Regions from separate parts of the Erwinia papayae genome, predicted to be linked through region 3. Evidence: predicted binding sites of a transcription regulator. Region 3 holds the regulator's gene; each other region holds the start of a gene.
What was found. The regulator PhoB, encoded in region 3, activates phosphate uptake and scavenging genes when phosphate is short. The targets are predictions, from matches to a motif close to CTGTCATAAAACTGNCNNAT.
Positions count from the first base shown of each region.

Region 1 (7,778 bases), on a different contig from region 3:
CCAGTTGCAGCAGTTTTTCCCACGGCAGTTCACCGGCAATCCCCCAGCCGTTACTGGTTCTGTCGAGGGTGTCGTCGTGTAGCAGGAAGATTTCACCATCCAGCGACAGCTTGACGTCAAATTCAACCATTTTGTGCCCCAGTTTCGCCCCGGTATCGATACCGGCCAGCGTGTTTTCCGGGGCCAGTTTGCCACCACCGCGATGGGCGACAATGGCAGGATAAGGCCAGCTTTTCTCAGTCATTCAAGACGATGTCCATTTTGAGTATCAAAAAAGTGTAGTGCGTCTGCCGGAAGATGCAGCCACAGCGTGCTGCCGGGCGCAGGTCGCTCAACGTGCGGTAGCCGCACCACCACATTGCTGCCGCCCCATTTTCCATGAGCCAGATTATCCGCGCCCAGCAGTTCCAGGGTTTCCACCACCAGCGGTAGACCGCCCGACTGTCGGTCAGAAAGCTTAATATGCTCCGGACGGATCCCCAGGGTCAACGTCCGGCCAGCCCATTCAGCTTTAACCTGCGGCAGCGGAACCGCGAAATCACCGCTCAGCGTCAGCAGCTGGCCCGCATCGTTCAGCCTGCCATCCAGCAGGTTCATCGACGGCGCGCCAATAAAGCTGGCGACAAAACGGGTGGCCGGTCGCTCATAGATCTCAACCGGCGTCCCTGATTGCTCCAGCACACCGTTGTTCATCACCATCACCCGCTGCGCCAGGGTCATGGCTTCCACCTGATCATGGGTGACGTACAGACTGGTGGTCTTCAGGCGGCGATGCAACTGCTGAAGCTCAAGACGCATCTGTACGCGCAGACGGGCATCAAGGTTAGAGAGTGGCTCATCAAACAGAAAGACCGCAGGTTCACGCACAATGGCACGCCCCATTGCCACGCGCTGTCGCTGTCCACCGGACAGCTCTCGCGGGCGGCGATGCAGCAATGCTTCCAGTTCGAGGCTTTTGGCCACCTCCTGTACGCGCTGGCGAATATACTCCCTGCCCATACCGCGAATCTTCAGCCCCCAGGCCATGTTCTGTTCCACACTCATATGCGGATAGAGCGCGTAATTCTGAAACACCATAGCGATGCCGCGATCTTTCGGCTCCAGCGTGGTGACCCGCTGGCGATCAATCCAGATATCACCGCTGCTGACCTGCTCCAGTCCTGCCACCATGCGCAGCAGGGTGGATTTTCCGCAGCCGGACGGCCCGACGATCACCATAAATTCCCCATCAGCCACGCTGATGTTAAGCGTTTGAATAATATTATTTTTTCCGTCATACGACTTGGTGACTGCCTGAAATTTTATCCCTGCCATATCTTATTTCTCGCTCTCTACCAGTCCGCGCACAAAAGCGCGCTGCATCACTAAAACAATCACCACCGGCGGCAACAGGGTCAGCAGCATAGCCGCCATCACCAGATTCCATTGCGTCGACCCGTCACCGCTGCCGATCATGCTGCGAATACCTGCCACCGCCGTGCCCAGTGACGCATCATTGATAATTAGCAGCGGCCACATGTACTGGTTCCAGCCATAGATAAATGTAATGACGAACAGCGCGGCCAGGTTGGTCTTTGACAGCGGCAGGACGATTTCGCAAAAGAAACGCATCGGGCTGGCCCCGTCGATACGTGCCGCTTCAACCAGTTCGTCTGGCAGGGTCATAAAAAACTGGCGAAACAGAAAAGTCGCCGTGGCGGAGGCCATCAACGGCAGGGTCAACCCGCTGTAGCTGTCCAGCATGTTGAGCCGGGAAACCACTTCCACCGTGGGGAAAATACGCACTTCCACCGGCAGCATCAGGGTGATAAAAATCATCCAGAAAAACAGTCCACGCAGCGGGAAGCGAAACCACACCAGCGCGAAAGCGGAAAGGATGGATACCACTATTTTCCCGCTGGTGATGCTCAGCGCCATGATGGCACTGTTGAGCAGCATCAGGCCAAAGGGCGCGCCATTTTGCGCCACGCCGTGTTGCCAGATGGCGGTGATGTTGCTCCACAAATAGCGGCCAGGGATCAACGTCATGGGCACCTGAAACACCTCGCTATTACTCAGCGTGGCCGCGACAAAGGCAACCCACAATGGGAACAGCACCGTCAGTATCCCCAGCACCAGCATGATATGACTGAAAATATCCAGCCCGCGTCGGTTTTCAATCATTGGTAACGCACCCTTTTTTCAACGTAGCGGAACTGGACAACCGTCAGAATAATCACCAGTACCATCAGCACCACTGACTGCGCCGAGGATGAGGAGAGACCCAGACCCGCGAAGCCCTCGCGATAAATTTTATAAATCAGGGTGGTGGTCGACTGCACCGGGCCGCCGCCGGTTGCCGCATCAATCACCGGGAAGGTGTCAAAGAAGGCGTAAACCACATTCACGACCATCAGAAAGAAGCCAACTGGCGTTATCAGCGGCAGTGACAGCTGGAAAAAGCGGCGTACCGGACCGGCACCATCAATGGCAGCCGCTTCGATAAGTGATTTTGGGATCGACTGGAGTGCGGCAAAGAAAAACAGAAAGTTGTAGCTCATCTGTTGCCAGACCGAAGCCAGCACCACCAACAGCATCGCCTGCCCGCTGTTCTGGGCGTGATTCCAGCTGTAGCCCGCCTGTGCCAGGAAATGGGTAATCAATCCCTGGCCGGGGCTGAACAGAAACATCCACAGTACGGCGGCGACAGCAGGAGCAACCGCATAAGGCAGTAAAAACAGCGTCTGATAAAGGCGTTTCAGGCGCAGGACATAGTCGACCAGCGCGGCAAAAAACAACGAAATCACCAGTCCCACCATCGTCACCAGCCCGCTGAACACCAGGGTTGTGCGAAAGGAGTCGAGATAGTATTGATCGTCGGTCAGGCGCAGGAAGTTTTCCAGACCCACGAAGCTGCTGGACAGGCCAAAAGGATCGACACTTTGCACCGAATACCACAATGCTTCTCCGGCGGGCCAGAGAAAAAAGACCAGGGTAATCAGCAGCTGCGGCAACATCAGCAGATAAGGCAGCCAGCGTGAACGAAAAACGGGGCGGGAAGAAGACATAACGGGCACTCTTAACGGCCGACGGCACCCCCTGCCCCGGCGAACAGGTCGCAGGGGCAGGAGATCCGGGCTTACTGTTTCACCGATTGTTGAAAACGACGCAGCAGCAGATTGCCACGGCTCACCGCGTTATCCAGCGCGACCTGAGGCGTCAGCGATCCCGTCCAGACCCCTTCCAGCTCCTCATCTATTACCGCGCGAATCTGCGGCATGTTGCCCAGACGCATTCCTTTGGTGAACGGCAACGGCGGCTTGTTCAGCATCTGGCGGGTGGCGGTATCCGCACCAGGATTCTTATCATAGAAGCCCTGTTGACGGGTCAGCTGATATGCCGCCGTCGTGACGGGCAGATAGCCGGTTTTTTGGTGCCATTCTGCGGCAATCTCAGGCCGGGCGAGGAACTGCATAAATTCAGCTACCCCTTTGTAGGTCGCCGCATCTTTACCCTTAAATACCCAAAGGCTGGCACCGCCAATCAGCGCATTTTGCGGCGCATTTGGCACGCTGGCATCGTAAGGCATCATTCCCACGCCATAGTTGAATCTGGCGTAGTGACGGATATCTGCCAGCGAACCGGAAGAGGCGGTGGTGATGCCGCAGTCGCCGTTGTAGAACTTGGCAGTGGACTTATCCTTGCGGCCAAAGTAGGTGAAATCCCCTTTTTTATTCATATCGGCCAGCATCTGGATATGGCGGACCTGAACCGGCTGATTGAACTCCAGCACTGCATCGGTGCCGTCAAAGCCATTGTTTCTGGTCGCCACCGGCAGACCATGCCAGGCGCTGAAGTTTTCGATCTGGATCCAGCCCTGCCAGCCGCTGGCATAACCGCATTTCATACCGGCTTTGCGCAAGGCTGCGGCATTGCTCTGAAGTTCCTGCCAGGTTTTGGGAGGCTGGTCAGGATTCAGTCCGGCCTTTTTGAAGGCGTCTTTGTTGTAATACAGCACCGGCGTAGAGCTGTTGAACGGCTGTGAAATCAAATGACCGCTGGCATCGCTGTAATAGCCTGCGACGGTCGGGACAAACTGAGATTCATCAAGACTGATGCCCGCGTTTTTGAATACCTCATGCACCGGCACAATCGCTTTTGAAGCCATCATGGTGGCGGTGCCGACTTCATAAACCTGAAGAATAGCGGGCGCTCTACCGGCACGCACTGCGGCGATGCCACCGGCCAGGCTTTGCTCGTAGTTGCCTTTATAGGTCGGTACAACTTTGTAATCCGGGTGAGTGTCATTAAAGCGTTTCGCCAGGGAATCGACTTCCACGCCCAGCTCGCCCTCCATAGAGTGCCAGAATGGGATCTCGGTGACCGCCAGCGCGTGGCTGCTGAAAGTCAGCCCTAAGAGGGCAGCGAGTGTGGTTTTGCGCAGTAAGAAGGATGTCATGTCGGTTTCCTGTACCCGGTGTTGTTCGCGCGCAAGGGCGCAATATTGTCCGGCAAGCAACATGACATGTAAAAATGACGGAAAAATAGCAGGTCTGTGACAGTGATATGACATGCGGATGACGGAGCGCATCGCCGTCATTAAGCGGGTGGGTGAATGTGCGGGTATACCGCTGTCGCTAAACGCTCCTTTTCGCCTTAATTATTCGAAATCATACGTTTTGTAGAAATCAATTCTTTGCCGGTAAAAATTAATCATGCACTGGCTGTAAATTCCCTGATAAGCGGGCGAGTCTTTAATCAGCTGGCTTGCAAAGGCAAAACATTCATTTCTGATATAACCGTCATGGAATTTTTTCGCTTTACTGATTCCATTTATAACGTCGTCATAATTTATAAAATCTTTTTTGTTTAAGTTGATGTTTTTAATAAAAGCAGTGTATGCATTATTATATTCTATTTTCTTTTCCATTTCTGAAGAGTGTAAACAGGCAGACACTTTTTTAACAGGTGAAATATTCAGATAGCGCTTACTATCATCGTTTTGCATGATAAGATCTGAGGATAATACCGGGAAAGACATTATCGAAAAAATAAAGATAATGACTAAATATTTCATTTATCGTTTATCTCTTAGTGCATCTAATCTTCTTATATAACGATCCTGACCATAACGATTATTAATCTTATTTAAAACACTTATATCATTATTGATCTTATTTTCCTGAAAGTAGGAAATATAACTTTTCGTCATAGCCCCCTGATACAGCATATCAACGAAGACTTCTCGCAGTTCCGGCGTGAGGTTATTCCAGCTAACAGAGCCTTGTTTGCGCCACGAATTGTAGAAACGCATGGCATTGTGAACGTACTCTGGATATACAATTTCAAACAATCTTAATTGCTGAACTTCAGTTATTTCCTTAATTGAATTTCGATTGATCCTGACAAAATCGCTAGCCAGACAGTGAGTTATTTTGGCACCTCCTGCTATTTTTTCAGCCTGCTCTTTTGGAATACCTGCCATCAAAAGCTTGTGTAATACCTCGCTTTTGTACGATTTACAAAATCATACCCACGACCATTAGTTACTCCTGATCTGTTATTAATACAATCATCCATGTTACCTGGCCAGTGAATCTTACGTGAATAGTATCTGCTACCACGAAAATTATTACCTTCTGCTCTGAACGTTAACAATCCTTCTTTTGGCTCCAGCATAGCCTGTCTTCCCTGCTGTATTTCACCATCAAGCGCAACGCCAGGACCTTATACACCTTTAGTTATTTGATATGTAATCTCAATCACCGAATGGTTTTTTCCTTGTTAAAAAAATTTTTTTACAGGTAATTTTTTGCTTATAGAAATTGTGATGAAAATAAACATAAACTTTGCTGTAACGGCAAAGACACTTTATTTTAAATAAGGAGTTGATGAAAATGGGACCACAGAAAGGACTGTTCACTTTCAGGGCCGACGGTAATAATATATCAAAAAACCGCTATTATTCCCGAAAAATACACTGACCAGGGAACACCTCCTGGTGCAGTGCTTATGGCTCCGGTGTGACTATCGGACGTGGTTATGATATGAAGTATAGATCTTCTGCCGAAATAATACATGATTTGACTTACTCTGGAATACCATATAAACATGCTGTACAGATTGTAGAAGGCGCGAAAAAGAGTCATTGCAGCGCAGATAAATTTGTAAAAAACCATGTAAATTTAATTGATGAAATAACTGAATTGCAGCAGGTCAGGCTTTTTGAAATCACCTATCGTAGATATATCAGTGAGTCCATCTCTTTTTACGTAAAGTATAAAAAAATGATTCAGTAAGCTGGGACAAACTGGATCAAACGCTTAAAGATATTTTTATCGACATGAAATATCAGTGTGCACTGGATTTTAGAATGGTTCCGATTTTCGGATTAAATAATAATAAAATCATTAAATTAATAAAAAGTAAAAATTCACTGTCAGACCATGAGGCAGCAAGAGGTCGTATTCAGTATATTCAGCAGGGCATCAGAAAATGAAGAAAATTACGCAGATATGGCTGATGATGATTTTTTTTCACCAGTGCCGGTTCAACATCAGCTGAAAATAATAATGTTGCTAATTCCACTCACTGCCAGAAACTTATCCACTCAGTGGAAGTCATGGATTGCCTGATGGATACCTCAAGTGAATTGAAAATTGAATATAATCATTCATTCGACGAATTTATAAAAAAGATAAATGCTCCGGATAAAAAACCTTATGACCGGTCGCAATTAACACAAAAAGTGCGAAAAGCAAAAAATGGATGGGATCTTTATCTGAAAAACGAATGTGAGGCTGAAGCCCTTGTTTATGAAAAGGACAGCGTGGGCTACATCACTACTTACCATGAGTGTTTAAGTGTAAAACTAAGAGACAGAATTTCTTATTACAGAAACAATCAGTATTAACAGAGCATTTAGCCAGCAACAGACTGATTGACCTGCAATCCGACAGGGTATCACTGAGCAATGTTCTCACTACATTAATGTGGGTCAGCCAGCTACACCTGTTCGATGGTGATATGTGGTGAACACCAGCAGCCGACGAAAATCCGGAGCCAGAAACCGGCCCCGGACGTGAAGTACTATCCCCCCAGATAAGCGCTGCGCACCGCTTCATTCGCCAGCAGCGCATCACCGGTATCTTCCAGCACCACATGACCGTTTTCCAGCACGTAGCCACGGTCGGCCAGTTTCAGTGCCTGGTTGGCGTTCTGCTCAACCAGGAAAATGGTCATCCCCTCCTGGCGCAGCTGCTCAATGGTGTCAAAAATCTGCTGGATAATAATCGGCGCAAGCCCCAGCGATGGCTCATCCAGCAGCAATAAACGCGGTTGACTCATCAGCGCACGGCCTATTGCCAGCATCTGTTGTTCGCCACCGGACATGGTGCCGGCACGCTGCACCCGACGCTCGTAAAGACGTGGAAACAGCTCGTAAACATCTTTGATGCGCGTCTGATACTGCTGCCGATCGGCAAAGAAACCGCCCATTGCCAGGTTCTCTTCCACCGTCATGCGGGAAAATACCCGCCGACCTTCCGGAACAATGGCGATCGCCTCGCGCATGATACGCGCCGTTTGCCAGTCGGTTATCACTTTGCCGTCAAAGCTGATGGTGCCTTCGCTGGCGCGTGGCTCACCACAAAGCGTACCAAGAATGGTGGTTTTTCCGGCACCGTTGGCACCAATCAGCGTCACTATTTCACCCTGATTGATATGCAGGCTGACGTTATGCAGCGCCTGAATCTTGCCGTAATGCGCGCTGACATTTTGCAGAGAGAGCATGGTCATCT
Region 1 is NZ_JBZCHT010000013.1:1,068,818-1,076,595, reverse strand. Features, by position in the region: gene ugpQ (glycerophosphodiester phosphodiesterase) at 1-244, opposite strand, end outside; gene AC3RPL_RS21025 (sn-glycerol-3-phosphate import ATP-binding protein UgpC) at 241-1,314, opposite strand; gene ugpE (sn-glycerol-3-phosphate ABC transporter permease UgpE) at 1,318-2,163, opposite strand; gene ugpA (sn-glycerol-3-phosphate ABC transporter permease UgpA) at 2,160-3,047, opposite strand; gene ugpB (sn-glycerol-3-phosphate ABC transporter substrate-binding protein UgpB) at 3,119-4,438, opposite strand; gene AC3RPL_RS21005 (lysozyme inhibitor LprI family protein) at 4,640-4,987, opposite strand; partial or broken gene AC3RPL_RS21000 (DUF8812 domain-containing protein) at 5,057-5,658, opposite strand; gene AC3RPL_RS20995 (DUF8812 domain-containing protein) at 6,003-6,278, shown strand; gene AC3RPL_RS20990 (hypothetical protein) at 6,614-6,892, shown strand; gene livF (high-affinity branched-chain amino acid ABC transporter ATP-binding protein LivF) at 7,069-7,776, opposite strand; gene livG (high-affinity branched-chain amino acid ABC transporter ATP-binding protein LivG) at 7,778-7,778, opposite strand, start outside.
Region 1: a site for PhoB is predicted at 4,533-4,552, ahead of ugpB (sn-glycerol-3-phosphate ABC transporter substrate-binding protein UgpB). Genes of this name have one in related genera too.

Region 2 (7,778 bases), on a different contig from region 3:
TTGGCAATCATCCAGTAGCGAACCCGAAACAGCGTCAGCAGCAGCAGTCCGACGGCTCCCCAGAAGATCGCCCCCATCCCAACCTGCCAGGAAATGCCCATCGCGCCAACCACGACAAAAGCAAAAAATGCATTCAGGCCCATTGCCGGTGCCAGGGCGACGGGCAGGTTAGCCACCAGCCCCATCAAAATACTGCCAGCAGCAGCAATCAGGCAGGTGGTGACAAATACCGCCTGAGTGTTCATACCGGCTACACCAAGAATCTGAGGGTTAACAAAGACGATATAGACCATGGTCAGGAAAGTGGTAAAACCTGCAATCACTTCAGTACGAACGGTCGTACCATGTTCCTGTAGTTTGAAGATCCGCTGTAGTAGACCTGAATTATTCATTAAAAGATTCCAAAAATTGGAGAAGAGGGCCGTCGGCTATCCTAACCGATAATTTTTAATTTGGTAGATGGTGCGGGCGTTTTTTCGCAACCGATTGCGCTGCATCGAGCCAGAATTATCGGTTTTAAAAGGACAATATGCGGAGAATTTATTATCGTGCACTACAAAGAGTGACTTTTTTTAAGTCAGCAAAGCAGAATTTATTTTTCAGGCGGGATATAAATGCTGGCGTCATAACAACGACGCCAGCAGACGTTTGAAAAACACGCAACCCGTGTTACTTATCAGGAGTTGCTGTCAGATGGGCACGGCAGGCCAGTATCATCGCAGGCATGGTTGATACGCAAACCACTGCTCAGACGTCCAGCAACCTTGATCTCAGTTGCATCAGCGCCACCAGTCAGAGCGCTATTTTTGCTCTGCTGAACCACATTCTGTGGGGCTTTAACAGAAGCAGCCTGACTGGCATCCGCAAATGCCATGCCTTGCAGGCCAATAAAAGTAACTGTTGCTACAGCAAAAGTTTTGAGTGCTGACAGATTGCTCATATCTTGTCCTTTAATAATTAACTTACGGCTGAATAATGCCAGCAATAATGCTGCCGACCATTTTTGAAATTCCAGTATTTAAAAAAACTGTCTGAAGCCAGATAACTTTCCCAACAAAAAACAGATACAACCTTATCTTATTCTTTACATACTCAACAATCAGGCAATCCCTACATCTCTGGTCATATCTTGCCTCTTATTTTTCCGGAAAAGACTGACCAACGCTGAGGAGTCGCAATACACTCCCTATAACAGCACAACCAGATGCCTGGAATATGATTCAGAATTGATGCATGAGGGAGGATTATGGAAGTTCGACGGTTCAAAGATGGCGATGAGGCTGCATTATTGCGGGTCTTTTTTTCAGCTGTCGTGAAATCGCTTCAGGTGACTATCCTGCGGAAAAAACTGAGGCGTGGGCAGCTGCGCGGCAGGTCATAATCTGGTTTGAGAATGATCCATCTTCATGCCAGCCATTTTTAATGGCCGGCAACAAATGGCGTTGTTATCACCTTGATTCAACCTTAAACGAACCCTTATTTCGAACTGGCCAGGCAATCCCGGCCAACAGGAATCATCCCGGCAGATTTCCGCTCTCATCATCGCCGGTTAACAGCTTATCAAGCTGGTCCCCGCCCACATGACGGAAATCCTGACCTTTGACGAAATAGAAAATGATTTCACAGATATTCTGGCAGCGATCGCCAATCCGTTCGATGGCCCTGGCACAGAACAGTGCCGTCAGCACGCTGGGAATCGTGCGCGGGTCTTCCATCATATAGGTCATCAGCTGGCGTACGATGCCCTCATATTCCTGATCGACCTTCTTATCCTCGCGGTAAATTTCGATGGCGGCGCTCAGATCCATTCGCGCAAACGCATCCAGCACATCATGCAGCATCTGGATGGTGTGGTAGCCCAGCGATTCCAGACTCACCAGTAACGGCTGATGCTGTTGACCAAACTTCTTCAGCGCGGTACGGCTGATTTTTTCCGCCACATCGCCAATACGTTCCAGCTCCGAGATGGTCTTGATAATCGCCATGACCAGACGCAGATCGCTGGCGGTAGGCTGGCGTTTGGCAATGATGCGCACACAGGCTTCATCAATCGACACTTCCATCATGTTGACCTTCTGGTCACCATCAATTACCCGCTGCGCCAGCTCACCATCCTGGTTATGCATTGCCACAATAGCGTCGGTCAGTTGCTGTTCCACCAGCCCACCCATGGTTAAGACCTGGGTACGGATATGCTCCAGCTCGGCGTTAAACTGCCCGGAGATGTGTTTATTCAGATTCAGGTTATCCATTTGCTTCTCCAGTCAACTCAACCATAACGGCCAGTAATGTAATCTTCGGTTTGCTTCTGATGAGGTTTGGTAAACAGCGTATCGGTATCGCTGAACTCAATTAGTTCGCCCAGATACATAAAGGCCGTGTGATCGGAACAGCGTGCAGCCTGCTGCATGTTATGTGTCACGATAACCACGGTGTAATCCTGTTTCAGCTCGGTGATCAACTCTTCAATACGCCCGGTAGAGATAGGGTCGAGCGCCGAACATGGCTCATCCAGCAGCAGGACCTCCGGGCGGATGGCAATACCACGCGCAATACACAAGCGCTGCTGCTGACCACCAGAGAGGCTGTAGCCGCTCTGATGCAGCTTATCCCTTGTTTCAGTCCAGAGCGCGGCTTTGCTCAACGCCCACTGGACGCGCTCGTCCATATCCGCCCTGGAGAGTTTCTCAAACAGACGAACGCCGAAAGCGATGTTGTCGTAAATGGACATAGGAAACGGAGTCGGTTTCTGGAATACCATGCCCACCCTGGCACGCAACAGCGCAATATCCTGACTGGCGGTGAGAATGTTTTCGCCATCCAGCAAAATTTCACCTTCTGCCCGTTGTTCCGGATAGAGGGAAAACATTTTGTTAAAGGTGCGCAGCAGGGTGGATTTACCGCAGCCCGACGGGCCGATAAAGGCCGTCACCTGGTTTTTAGCGATATCCAGATTAATGTTCTTCAGCGCGTGGAATTTTCCGTAGTAGAAGTTCAAATCCCGAACCTGAATCATCTTAGCGGAACTGTTATCAGCCATTCTCTTTCTCGCTTGTTTACGCCGCCACAGCCGCGCATCTCAATTAATGTTTACTTTTCGCGAAGATCACGCGCGCCAGAATATTCAGCAGCAGCACACAGACGGTAATCAGCAATACGCCAGCCCAGGCCAGACTTTGCCATCCGGCAAACGGGCTCATGGCAAATTTGAAAATGGTCACCGGCAGGTTAGCCAGTGGCTGCATCATATCCGTGCTCCAGAACTGATTGGACAACGAAGTAAACAGCAGCGGGGCTGTTTCGCCAGCGATACGCGCCACTGCCAGCAGAACACCGGTAAGAATGCCGGATATCGACGCCTTCAGGGTAATGGCAGAAATCATCTTCCACTTGGGTGTACCCAGTGCATAGGCTGCTTCACGCAGGCTGTCCGGCACCAGCCTGAGCATGTTTTCAGTGGTGCGAATAACAATCGGGATTTGCAACAGCGCCAACGCGACCACCCCGGCCAGACCAGAGAAGTGCTGCATACGGGCAACCACCAGCGTATAGACAAACAGCCCGACCACAATCGACGGCGCGGATAACAAAATGTCGTTAATAAAACGAACTACCTCCGCCAGCCAGGATTTACGGCCATATTCCGCCAGATAAATCCCCGCCATAATTCCCAGAGGGGTGCCAACTATAGTGGCCCAGAGGATCATCAGACCGCTGCCGACGATGGCATTTGCCAGCCCGCCACCGGCCGTATTGGGTGGCGGCGTATTTTCGGTAAACAACGCCAGGCTCATGCCATCAAAACCGCGCGTGACCGTGGCCCAGAGGATCCAAATCAGCCAGAACAGACCAAAAGCCATCGTCAGCATTGAAAGCGTCAGGGCAATACGATTTTTAAACCGCCGCCAGGCCTGCATTTTGCGACGAGAAGCGGCCAGTTCAGCCCGCGCCTGAAGTTCAAGAGTGGTCATGAACGCGCTCCTTCACTTTTCGCCAGTCTGAGTATCATCAGTTTGGAGCAGGCCAGCACGATAAAGGTGATCACAAACAGAATCAGCCCCAGCTCCATCAGTGCAGCCGTGTGAACGCCAGATTCAGCCTCGGCAAATTCGTTGGCCAGTGCGGAAGTGATGCTGTTGCCCGGCATAAACAATGAGGCGCTGTCGAGCTGATAGGTGTTACCGATGATAAAGGTTACCGCCATGGTTTCTCCCAGCGCACGTCCCAGTCCCAGCATTACGCCACCAATCACGCCATTTTTGGTGAACGGTAACACGATGCGCCAGATGACTTCCCAGGTGGTGCAACCGATGCCATAAGCTGACTCTTTCATCATCACCGGCGTCTGTTCGAACACATCACGCATGACCGAAGCAATGTAAGGGATGATCATAATCGCCAGGATAATCCCGGCAGCCAGGATCCCGATACCAAATGCCGGGCCGGAGAACAGTGCGCCAACAATCGGAATGTTCGACATCAGCTCGCCCAGAGTCGTCTGAAAATAAGTGGCAAACAGTGGAGCGAAGATAAACAGCCCCCACATGCCGTAAACGATGCTGGGAATCGCCGCCAGCAGTTCAATCGCCACGCCAAGTGGACGACGCAGCCAGTTGGGGGCCAGCTCCGTCAGAAACAGTGCGATACCAAAACTGACCGGGACTGCAATTATCAGGGCGATAAGTGAGGTGACAATCGTGCCGTAGATCGGCACCAGCGCGCCAAATTGTTCATTAGGGGCATCCCAGGTTTTGTTCCACAGAAAAGAGAAGCCGAACTTCTGAATGCTGGGCCAGGAAGAGAAGATGAGCGAAACAATAATGCCACCGAGCAGCAACAGAACAATCAGCGCAGCCAGCTTTACCAGCGCGCCAAAAATAATGTCGCCCTGTTTGCCGGGGGCTTTGAATGTTGGCCTTTTCGTAGCCATAAAATTCCCGATGTTAAAAGTGTCAGGGCGGCATTTCTGCCGCCCGGAAGTGAGAACCGAATCTGTCGCTCTCGTGAGAGCTTAGTATAATGCTTTACCGGAGCTGTCTTTGATACTGGTTTTCCAGGCGGCGCGGACCTGTTCAACAACCTGGTCGGGCAGAGAAGCGTAATCGAGGCTGCTGGTGGTTTTGCCACCGTTTTTGTATGCCCAGTCAAAGAATTTCAGTACCGCAGCGCCTTTCTCAGCGCTGGCCTGCTCTTTGTGCACCAGGATGAAGGTGGTGGAGGTGATTGGCCACGCATTGTCTCCCTTCTGGAAGGTCAGATCCTGCGCAAAGGACTGGCTCCAGTTTGCGCCTTTCGCCGCGTCACTGAAACTCTGCTCACCCGGTTCTACTGCTTTGCCATCGGCATCAAGAAGTTTGGTGTAAGCCAGATTGTTCTGTTTAGCGTAAGCGTATTCAACATAGCCAATTGGACCCGGGAGGCGTTGTACGAATGCCGCCACGCCATCATTGCCTTTACCGCCCAGCCCCGTCGGCCAGTTTACGGTATTGCCTTTACCTACCTTGCTGCTCCAGTCGCTGTTAACTTTAGACAGGTAGCTGGTGAAGACAAAAGAAGTGCCGGAACCGTCAGCACGGCGAACCACATTGATATTACTGTCTGGCAGTTTCACACCAGGGTTCAGTTTAGTAATCGCCGGATCGTTCCATTTTTTGATGGTCCCGAGGTAAATATCCCCTACGGTTTTTCCATCCAGAATCAGCTGACCTGACTTGATGCCAGGAATATTCACAGCCAGTACCACACCGCCAATGATGGTCGGGAACTGGAACAGACCGTTTTTAGCTAAATCATCCTCTTTCATTGGCGCATCTGAAGCACCAAAATCGACAGTTTTCACGATAATTTGCTTTACGCCACCGGAAGAACCAATGCCCTGATAGTTAACCTGTGCGCCGGTCGCTTTGTTATAGTCTGCCGCCCACTTGTTATAAACAGGCGCAGGAAAAGTGCCGCCTGCGCCGGTCAGGTTAGTCGCAGCGAATGCTGAAACAGCCGTCAGAGAAAGGGCGACGGCCACACAACGAGCGACGGTTTTTTGCATCAGTGTCATGTTCCCTCCAGTGGATTGAATGTCAGGCTTTATGCCGTTTTAGTATCAATAAGGATTGCTGCTGGAGGCAAAATAGGACAGTTTGATGACATTAAAATGTACGCTATATGACAGTTTTGTGACAATGAGCAACCCCGCGCAGCAGGGCAGTTCAGTATGGCAGGAGAGTAGAGAGAGCAGTAACGACATCCTCTCTGGCTGACAATCAGTAACGGGGCTGGTAAATCAGCCCCGTGTAACAGGCGACTTACTCGACGGTCACCGATTTGGCCAGATTACGTGGCTGATCGACATCCGTACCTTTGATTAACGCAACATGATAGGAGAGCAGTTGAAGCGGGACCGTATAGAAAATGGGGGCGATGATCTCCTCCACATGCGGTAACGAGACGATACGCATCCCTTCGCTGTTGCTGAACCCGGCATCCTGATCGGCGAAGACATACAGCAGGCCGCCACGGGCGCGCACCTCTTCAATATTCGACTTCAGCTTTTCCAGTAGCTCATTATTCGGCGCGATCACGATAACAGGCATGTCAGCATCAATCAGCGCCAGCGGACCATGCTTGAGTTCACCTGCGGCATAGGCCTCCGCATGGATATAGGAGATCTCCTTCAGCTTCAACGCCCCTTCCAGAGCGATGGGATACTGATCGCCACGGCCAAGGAACAGAGCGTGATGCTTATCCGAGAACTCTTCCGCCAGCGTTTCAATCAGCTTGTCCTGCGATAACATCTGCTCAATACGGCTTGGCAGAGCCTGAAGTCCGTGAACAATATCCTGCTCAATCTGCGGGTCCATCCCTTTCAGACGTCCCATTTTTGCCACCAGCATCAGCAAAACGGTTAACTGCGTGGTAAACGCTTTGGTGGAGGCAACGCCGATTTCCGTTCCGGCTTTGGTCATCAGCGCCAGATCGGACTCGCGCACCAGAGACGAACCCGCCACGTTGCAGATAGCCAGCGATCCCAGGTAACCCAGCTCTTTTGACAAACGCAGCGCGGCCAGTGTATCCGCCGTCTCTCCCGACTGAGAAAGCGTAATAAGCAGGCTGTTTTTGCGCACAGCAGATTTACGATAACGGAACTCAGAGGCAATCTCGACGTCGCAGGGCAGGTTTGCCAGTGCTTCAAACCAGTAGCGGGAAACCATACCAGAGTTGTAAGAAGTACCGCAGGCGACAATCTGAATATGCTCTACCTGACTGAGCAACTCGCTGGCATTTGGCCCCAGTTCAGAGAGACAAACTTCACCGTGGCTGAAACGCCCGTTAAGGGTGTTTTTAATCGCCATCGGCTGCTCGTAAATCTCTTTCTGCATATAGTGGCGATAAATGCCCTTGTCGCCCGCATCGTACTGCGCACTTGATTCAATTTCGCTACGCTGCACCTTCTCACCGCTGCGATCAAAAATCGCCACTTCGCGGCGGGTGACTTCAGCAATATCGCCTTCTTCCAGATAGATAAAGCGGCGGGTGACAGGTAAAAGAGCCAGCTGATCGGATGCAATAAAGTTTTCCCCTACGCCACGACCAATAACCAGCGGGCTACCAGAACGGGCAGCCACCAGCACTGATGGATCGCGACTGTCGAGGATCACCATGCCATACGCACCGCGAAGCTGCGGGACCACGCGCTGCACCACCTCACGCAACGAACCACCCTGCTGCTGCTCCCAGTGGGCCAGATGAGCGACCACTTCGGTATCCGTTTCTGAGGCAAAGTG
Region 2 is NZ_JBZCHT010000013.1:906,745-914,522, forward strand. Features, by position in the region: gene AC3RPL_RS20275 (NCS2 family permease) at 1-392, opposite strand, end outside; gene AC3RPL_RS20280 (hypothetical protein) at 677-985, opposite strand; gene phoU (phosphate signaling complex protein PhoU) at 1,515-2,252, opposite strand; gene pstB (phosphate ABC transporter ATP-binding protein PstB) at 2,270-3,040, opposite strand; gene pstA (phosphate ABC transporter permease PstA) at 3,084-3,971, opposite strand; gene pstC (phosphate ABC transporter permease PstC) at 3,968-4,930, opposite strand; gene pstS (phosphate ABC transporter substrate-binding protein PstS) at 5,012-6,052, opposite strand; gene glmS (glutamine--fructose-6-phosphate transaminase (isomerizing)) at 6,300-7,778, opposite strand, start outside.
Region 2: a site for PhoB is predicted at 6,158-6,177, ahead of pstS (phosphate ABC transporter substrate-binding protein PstS). Genes of this name have one in related genera too.

Region 3 (7,778 bases):
TGGCTGCGTGTTTCGTTCGCGGTTTTCAGCTGCGAGGTCAGGACATCCAGTGACTGCTGCTGTTCCTGCTGTTGCCGGGTGAGGCGCTGCTGCTGCTGTAACGCCAGCCAGTCCTGCTGCTGCTGTTGCTGCTGCTGCCAGAGTGGCCGGAGCTTTTCGGCGGGTTCGGCGCGTTTCAGCTTATCCAGCTGCGGTTGATCCTGTTGCCAGGCGTTTTCCGCCTGGCGGGAAGCCTGCTCTGCCGCCGTGACGGCCTGGAGGGCGAGTTGCCACTGCTGCTGCCACTGCAACAGTTGCTGCTGGCGCTGATGTTGAGAAGTGAGTACCTGCTCTTCGGAAAGTCGTTGTGCCAGCTGGTCGCTCAGTACCTGCTGCTGTTCGTTGTCCAGCAGAGCCATGCCCCCTGCGCGAGCGCGCAGGGTTTCCAGCGCCTGGCGGGCGTTTTTATGTCGTTCGAACACGCTGGCGGACAGGCGACCATAGATTTCTGTTCCGGTCAGCTCCTCCAGCAGTTCGGCGCGGCTGTTGGCATCGGCGTTGAGGAAGGCGGCAAACTGCCCCTGTGACAGCATCATCGATTTGGTGAAGCGTCCGAAATCCAGGCCGGTCAGCGCGGTCAGCATCTCCAGCTTGTCTTTCACTTTGTCGGCAACGATCTGATTATCGGCACAGCGTGCCAGCTCAACGCGCGGTGCCTGAAGATTACCGTCCGGCGCGCCCCGTGCCCGGCTCTGGCTCCAGAATGCCCGCCAGGCGACGCCTTTTACTTCAAACTCCACTTCCGCCAGACACTCTGCCGTGTCGCGGGTCATCAGGTCATTCTGGCTCTGCGACAGTTTTCCCAGCCGTGAGGTTTCGTGATACAGCGCCAGGCAAATAGCGTCCAGCAGGGTGGTTTTTCCCGCTCCGGTCGGGCCGGTGATGGCAAACAGGCCATTGCTGGCAAAGGGTTCAGCGGTGAAATCCACTTTCCATTCGCCTTTCAGCGAGTTGAGATTTTTAAAGCGCAGCGTCAGGATTTTCATGGCTGTTCCTCGTCATCAATTTCTGCCAGCGTCTGCTGAAACAGCGCGGTGACGCGGGCCAGCTTGTCCGGTCCGGCCTCCTCTTCACTTGCCAGGCGACGACTGAACACCTCCTCTACGCTGAGCTCACTCAGGGTTTCGTTGTGCTGACGCGCAATGGTCTGCTCGCGCTGTTCACGACTGCGACGCAGTAACACCACCTCGACGGGCAGATCCTGCGTCATCTCCTGAATCCGCCGCTGCAAATCGTTCAGCCAGCTGCGGGTGACCACTTCGATATCCAGCCAGATGGTTTTCCCCTCCGGCGGCGGCTGAAGGGCGGCCAGCTGCTGTGCAATTTCCTCCAGCGTCCCTTTAATCATCTGCATTGGCTGGAACGGCGGAATGGTCAGCGGCTCTACCTGGCTCAACTTGCCTTCTGCGAACGCCACCAGAAAAACGCTTTTCTCTTTGCCCAGCTCGTCAAAACTGAGCGGAATGGGCGAGCCGCTGTAACGGATATGCTCCGTACCGGCAATGCGCTGAGCACGATGAATATGCCCCAGCGCAATATAGTCAGCGGGGGGAAAGGCCTGCGCGGGGAAAGCGTCCAGCGTGCCGATGTAAATATCACGTACGGCGTCACTTTTCGTCACGCCGACGGTGGTCAGGTGGCCGGTGGCGATGATCGGCAGCGCCAGCCCCAGCGCCTGGCGTTGTTGCTGCGCGGCCTGCCAGCATTGCTGGTAATGATGGGTGATGGCCTCCAGCAGGGATTGTTGCTTCTGATGGCCAGACTGGCCTGCCTGGCTGGTGGTGATGTCACGCGGACGTAAAAAAGGGATAGCACACAGCAGCGCGCCCGGCTGGCCGTTGCGGTCGGTCAGCAGCAACACCTGATCGTCGGGATGTTCGGCAGCCGCAGCAATCACCCGCGTATTCAGACAGCTCAGCAGCTCGCGGGATTCATTAAGCACCGCCACCGAATCGTGATTCCCGCCAAGGATCACCAGCTGGCATCCGCTGGCTTGCAGGCTGACGATAAAGCGATTGAACAGTTCGCGGGCATAGCTGGGTGGCGACCCGGTATCAAAAATATCCCCGGCGACAATAATCGCTGCCACCTGCCGTTCTGCCACCTGCAACAGCAACCAGTCAAGAAAGGCCTGATGTTCGGCAGCCCGACTTTTGGTGTAGAAAAACTGGCCCAGATGCCAGTCGGCGGTATGAATGACGCGCATGGTATCCCTTCTGTGCATAAGCAGAGCTGACGATTATAAACAGAGCTGGCAAAAACCCCAGCGGCAAAGGCAGACCTGGCGTAAACAGGATGTCGAAAACGCGGACTGATGGGTGCTTTTTTCATAAAACTGTCATAAAACTGACGCATAATGACGCCGCAAATCCCGTGACATCCGGTCACAGCAGCAGGAGCAATAATGGCTAAGCGCATTCTGGTGGTAGAAGATGAAGCCCCAATCCGTGAGATGTTGTGTTTTGTGCTGGAGCAAAATGACTATCAACCCGTCGAAGCGGAAGATTATGACAGTGCGGTCAGTCAGCTGATTGAACCCTGGCCTGATTTGATCCTGCTGGACTGGATGCTGCCGGGTGGCTCAGGTATTCAGTTTATTAAACACCTGAAGCGCGAAGCGATGACCCGTGATATTCCGGTGATGATGCTGACGGCCCGTGGTGAAGAAGAGGACCGCGTGCGGGGGCTGGAAGTGGGCGCGGATGACTATATCACCAAGCCGTTCTCGCCGAAGGAACTGATTGCCCGCATTAAAGCGGTGATGCGCCGTATTTCACCGATGGCGGTGGAAGAGGTGATTGAAATACAGGGACTGAGTCTCGATCCCTCCTCACACAGGGTGATGTCAGAAACGCAGCCGCTGGAGATGGGGCCAACCGAGTATAAGCTGCTGCACTTTTTTATGACCCATCCGGAGCGGGTCTACAGCCGTGAACAGTTGCTTAATCACGTCTGGGGCACTAACGTGTACGTCGAAGATCGCACCGTTGATGTGCATATTCGTCGCTTACGCAAAGCGCTTGAGGTCAGCGGGCACGATCGCATGGTACAAACGGTTCGCGGGACAGGTTACCGTTTCTCAGCACGTTACTGATCGTTTGCACTGGAGTCTTCATCTTGCTGGAACGCCTCTCCTGGAAGAAATTACTGCTGGAGCTGCTGCTCGTCTGCCTGCCCGCGCTGATTATCGGGTGGCTGACGGGTTACCTTGCCTGGCTGCTGCCGGTTGCCCTGCTGGCGCTGCTGGGCTGGCACTATTTTAACCTGCTGCGCTTATCGCACTGGTTGTGGGTTGACCGCAGTATGACTCCCCCGGCCGGACATGGCAGCTGGGAACCCCTCTTTTATGGCCTGTATCAGATGCAGGTGCGCAACCGTCGTCGTCGGCGTGAACTGGGTAATCTGATCAGACGCTTTCGCAGTGGCGCGGAGTCGCTGCCGGATGCGCTGGTACTGACCACCGAGGAAGGCATCATCTTCTGGTGCAACGGCCTGGCACAGCAGCTGCTTGGGCTGCGCTGGCCGGAAGACAATGGCCAGAATATCCTCAATCTGCTGCGTTATCCTGAGTTTGCCCGCTACCTTCGCCAGCGGGATTTTTCGCGTCCGCTGACGCTGGTGCTGAACAATCAACGGCACCTGGAATTTCGGGTGATGCCCTACAGCGAAGGGCAGTGGCTGTTAGTGTCGCGCGACATGACGCAGATGCATCAGCTGGAAGGTTCCCGCCGCAACTTCTTTGCCAACGTCAGCCATGAGCTAGGCACGCCGCTGACAGTGTTACAGGGCTATCTGGAGATGATGACCGGCGACGGCATGGCCGGGCCGCTGCGCGACAAGGCGGTCCATACCATGCAGGAGCAGACGCGTCGTATGGACGGCCTGGTAAAACAGCTGCTGACGCTTTCCCGCATTGAGGCCGCGCCTGCGTTGGATCTCCATCAGCAGGTTGATGTCCCGGCGATGCTGCAACTGTTGCAGCGCGAAGCGGAGACGCTGAGTCAGGGACGTCATGAGATACATTTCCAAACCGATGCGCATCTGCGGGTGTTGGGTAACGAGGAGCAGTTGCAGAGCGCTATCTCCAATCTGGTGTATAACGCGGTCAACCATACGCCGGAAGGGACGCGGCTGGAGATTGCCTGGCTGAAAACAGCGCAGGGTGCTCTGTTTCGCGTCTGCGATAACGGCCCCGGCATTGCCCCTGAACATATCCGCGCCTGACCGAGCGCTTCTATCGCGTTGACAAGGCCCGCTCACGGCGGACCGGCGGCAGTGGCCTGGGACTGGCTATCGTCAAACACGCGCTCTCGCATCACCACACCCGGCTGAAGATTGTCAGTCAGCCGGGTAAAGAGACCTGCTTCAGTTTCCTGCTGCCGCCGGGAATGATTGTCAGCCCGCATCCGGCAGAGTGAGAAGTCACTATCAAGTGGGCTTCTCACCCGGAGAGTGAAAAATTTTCATCTGTGATGAAATTTCCTCGTTTGCCGCTAAACGCGCGGCGTGACATTCTTTTTAGCCATGTGGACATCCGGAAGTCCTGAAGTAACTTAGCGAAACTATTTTAACCATGATGCGTGGTATGCGCAGGCCAGGAGTGAGCAGAATGCAGAGAGATTCAGCCAGATATCGTGCCGAAGTGGTCGGCAGTTTCCTTCGTCCGCCTGCGATAAAGCAGGCTCGCGAGCAGTTCCAGCGGGGGGAAATTGATGCGGTGGCCCTGCGGCGTATCGAGGATGAAGCGATCCGCGAGGTGGTGACGCAGCAGCGCGCCTGTGGACTCAACGTGGTGACCGATGGGGAATTCCGTCGGGCATGGTGGCATTTTGATTTCTTTGATGGCCTGGAGGGCGTGGAGCCTTACGAAGCGGAGCAGGGTATCCAGTTTAACGGTATCCAGACGAAAGCGCGTGGAGTGAAGGTGACCGGCAGGCTGGGTTTTGGCGATCATCCGATGCTGGAAGATTTTCGTTACCTGCAAAGTATCAGCGGTAATGCCATTGCCAAAATGACCATCCCCAGCCCCAGCGTGCTGCATTTTCGTGGTGGCCGTAAGATGATTGACGCCACGGTTTATCCTGATTTGCGGGACTATTTCCACGACCTGGCGCTGACGTATCGTGCTGCAATTCATGCCTTTTACGCGGCTGGCTGCCGCTATCTGCAACTGGATGACACCGTCTGGGCCTATCTGTGCTCTGAGGATCAGCAGCGTCAGATCCGCGAACGTGGGGACGACCCGCAGCAGCTGGCGAGCACCTATGCACAGGTGCTGAATAAGGCGCTGGAAGGTAAACCCGACGATCTGACCATCGGGCTGCACGTCTGCCGGGGAAATTTTCGCTCCACCTGGATTTCTGAAGGCGGCTACGAGCCGGTGGCCGACATTCTGTTTGGCAGCGTCAATGTCGATGCGTTCTTCCTGGAGTATGACAATGAACGTTCCGGCGGTTTCGAGCCGCTGCGCTTTATTAAACCCGGCAGGCAGCAGGTGGTGCTGGGGTTGATCACCACCAAAAATGGCGAGCTGGAAGATCCTGAAAGCGTCAAAAAGCGTATTGCTGAAGCCACGAAATACGTCAGCCTCGAGCAGATTTGCCTCAGCCCGCAGTGTGGCTTTGCCTCCACCGAAGAGGGCAACAGCCTCACTGAGCAACAGCAGTGGGCTAAGCTGCGTCTGGTGACCGATATTGCCAGCGAAGTCTGGTGATGCGTTTTGCGTGAATTACGGTAAAAAGCGTGCGAAAGCGCGCTTTTTGTGCAGCTAATCCTCTTTTTTTGCATAAATTGCACTACCCCTGCTCAGAAAAAATACACATCATCTAAGGGTTCTGGCTTATAAACTGAACTGATGAACTGGCTGGACGTTTTTTTACGCTATATCATTCTGCTTTCCCGATCCCGCCTTGCCTTTCTCCGCTATAAACGGTTTACTTAGCGCCGTTTTTCCGTTTTCCCCCTGAAAAAAGATCATAATCAGCGCAAATCCGCTGGTAAGTGACACTGGACCAGAACATCAGGCTGTGGCGGCTGGCCGGGCCAGTATTTTTAGTGCGCACAGGGGTGACGCTGACATGACGTTTTCACTAACACCAGTAACAGGTTAATCCGCTGCTTATGAGTAATCGTCTAACTTTCAAAGACATCATCGCACTGGGCTTTATGACCTTCGCTCTGTTCGTCGGTGCCGGTAACATTATTTTCCCGCCGATGGTGGGTATCCAGTCTGGTGAGCACGTGTGGGTTGCGGCGGCCGGCTTTCTGATTACCGCAGTGGGGCTGCCGGTGATCACCGTGATTGCGCTGGCCCGCGTGGGTGGGGGAATTGACGCGCTCAGCTCGCCCATCGGTAAGACCGCAGGAATTGTGCTGGCAACCGTCTGCTACCTGGCCGTTGGCCCACTGTTTGCCACACCGCGTACGGCAACGGTTTCCTTTGAAGTCGGTATTGCCCCACTGACCGGCGACACCGCACTGCCACTGTTGATCTACAGCCTTATCTATTTTGTGCTGGTTATTGGCATCTCGCTTTACCCCGGCAAGTTGCTGGATACCGTCGGTCATTTCCTTGCGCCGCTGAAAATTGTGGCACTGGCGGTGCTGGGTATTGCCGCGCTGCTGTGGCCTGCTGGTGGCCTGGCCCCGGCGACAGAAGAGTATCAACATGCCGCATTCTCCAGCGGGTTCGTCAATGGTTATCTGACTATGGACACCCTGGGCGCACTGGTGTTTGGTATCGTTATCGTCAATACCGCTCGCTCACGCGGCGTCAGTGAATCGTCACTGCTGACCCGTTACACCATTATTGCCGGGCTGATTGCCGGGATTGGCCTGACGCTGGTTTACCTGACCCTGTTCAGACTGGGTTCGGGCAGCGCCTCAATTGTCAGTCAGAGCGCCAACGGCGCGGCGATCCTCCATGCTTATGTGCAACAGACCTTCGGCAGTATGGGCAGCCTGTTCCTCGCCGCGCTGATTTTTGTCGCCTGTATGGTCACGGCGGTTGGCCTGACCTGCGCCTGTGCGGAGTTCTTCGAGCAGTATCTGCCGCTGAGCTATCGCCAGCTGGTATTTATCCTTGGGCTGTTTTCCATGCTGGTTTCTAACCTTGGGCTGAGCCATCTGATTCAGATTTCGATTCCGGTGCTGACGGCCATTTATCCCCCGTGCATTGTGCTGGTGTTACTGAGCTTTACGCTGGGCTGGTGGAAAAAGAGCAGCCGCATCATTGCATCAACGATGCTGGTCAGCCTGCTGTTCGGCATGGTAGATGCGGTTAAAACCACCAGCTTTGCCGCGCTGCTGCCCGGTTTTGCCACCCATCTGCCGCTGGCGGATCAGGGACTGGCGTGGCTGCCGCCGTCGCTGGCGATGCTGCTTCTGGTGGCGATTTACGATCGTGCGGTGGGGCGTCAGCAGGTTAATGCCCATCAGCAATAAAGAGTGTGATACCTTCTCCTGCCCATCCGGCAGGAGAAGCTGACATTGTGAAGACAGAAAATGACTAAAAATACGCTCAAAAAAGGACTGAGTACCCGCCACATCCGCTTTATGGCGCTGGGTTCAGCGATTGGCACCGGACTGTTTTATGGCTCGGCTGATGCGATGAAGATGGCCGGCCCGAGTGTGATCCTCGCTTATATCATCGGTGGTGCCATTGCCTACATCATTATGCGGGCGCTGGGCGAAATGTCGGTCAATAATCCACAGGCCAGTTCGTTCTCACGTTATGCCCA
Region 3 is NZ_JBZCHT010000009.1:2,157,114-2,164,891, reverse strand. Features, by position in the region: gene AC3RPL_RS15155 (AAA family ATPase) at 1-1,025, opposite strand, end outside; gene sbcD (exonuclease subunit SbcD) at 1,022-2,245, opposite strand; gene phoB (phosphate response regulator transcription factor PhoB) at 2,444-3,133, shown strand; partial or broken gene phoR (phosphate regulon sensor histidine kinase PhoR) at 3,157-4,457, shown strand; gene AC3RPL_RS15135 (cobalamin-independent methionine synthase II family protein) at 4,649-5,752, shown strand; gene brnQ (branched-chain amino acid transport system II carrier protein) at 6,160-7,482, shown strand; gene proY (proline-specific permease ProY) at 7,543-7,778, shown strand, end outside.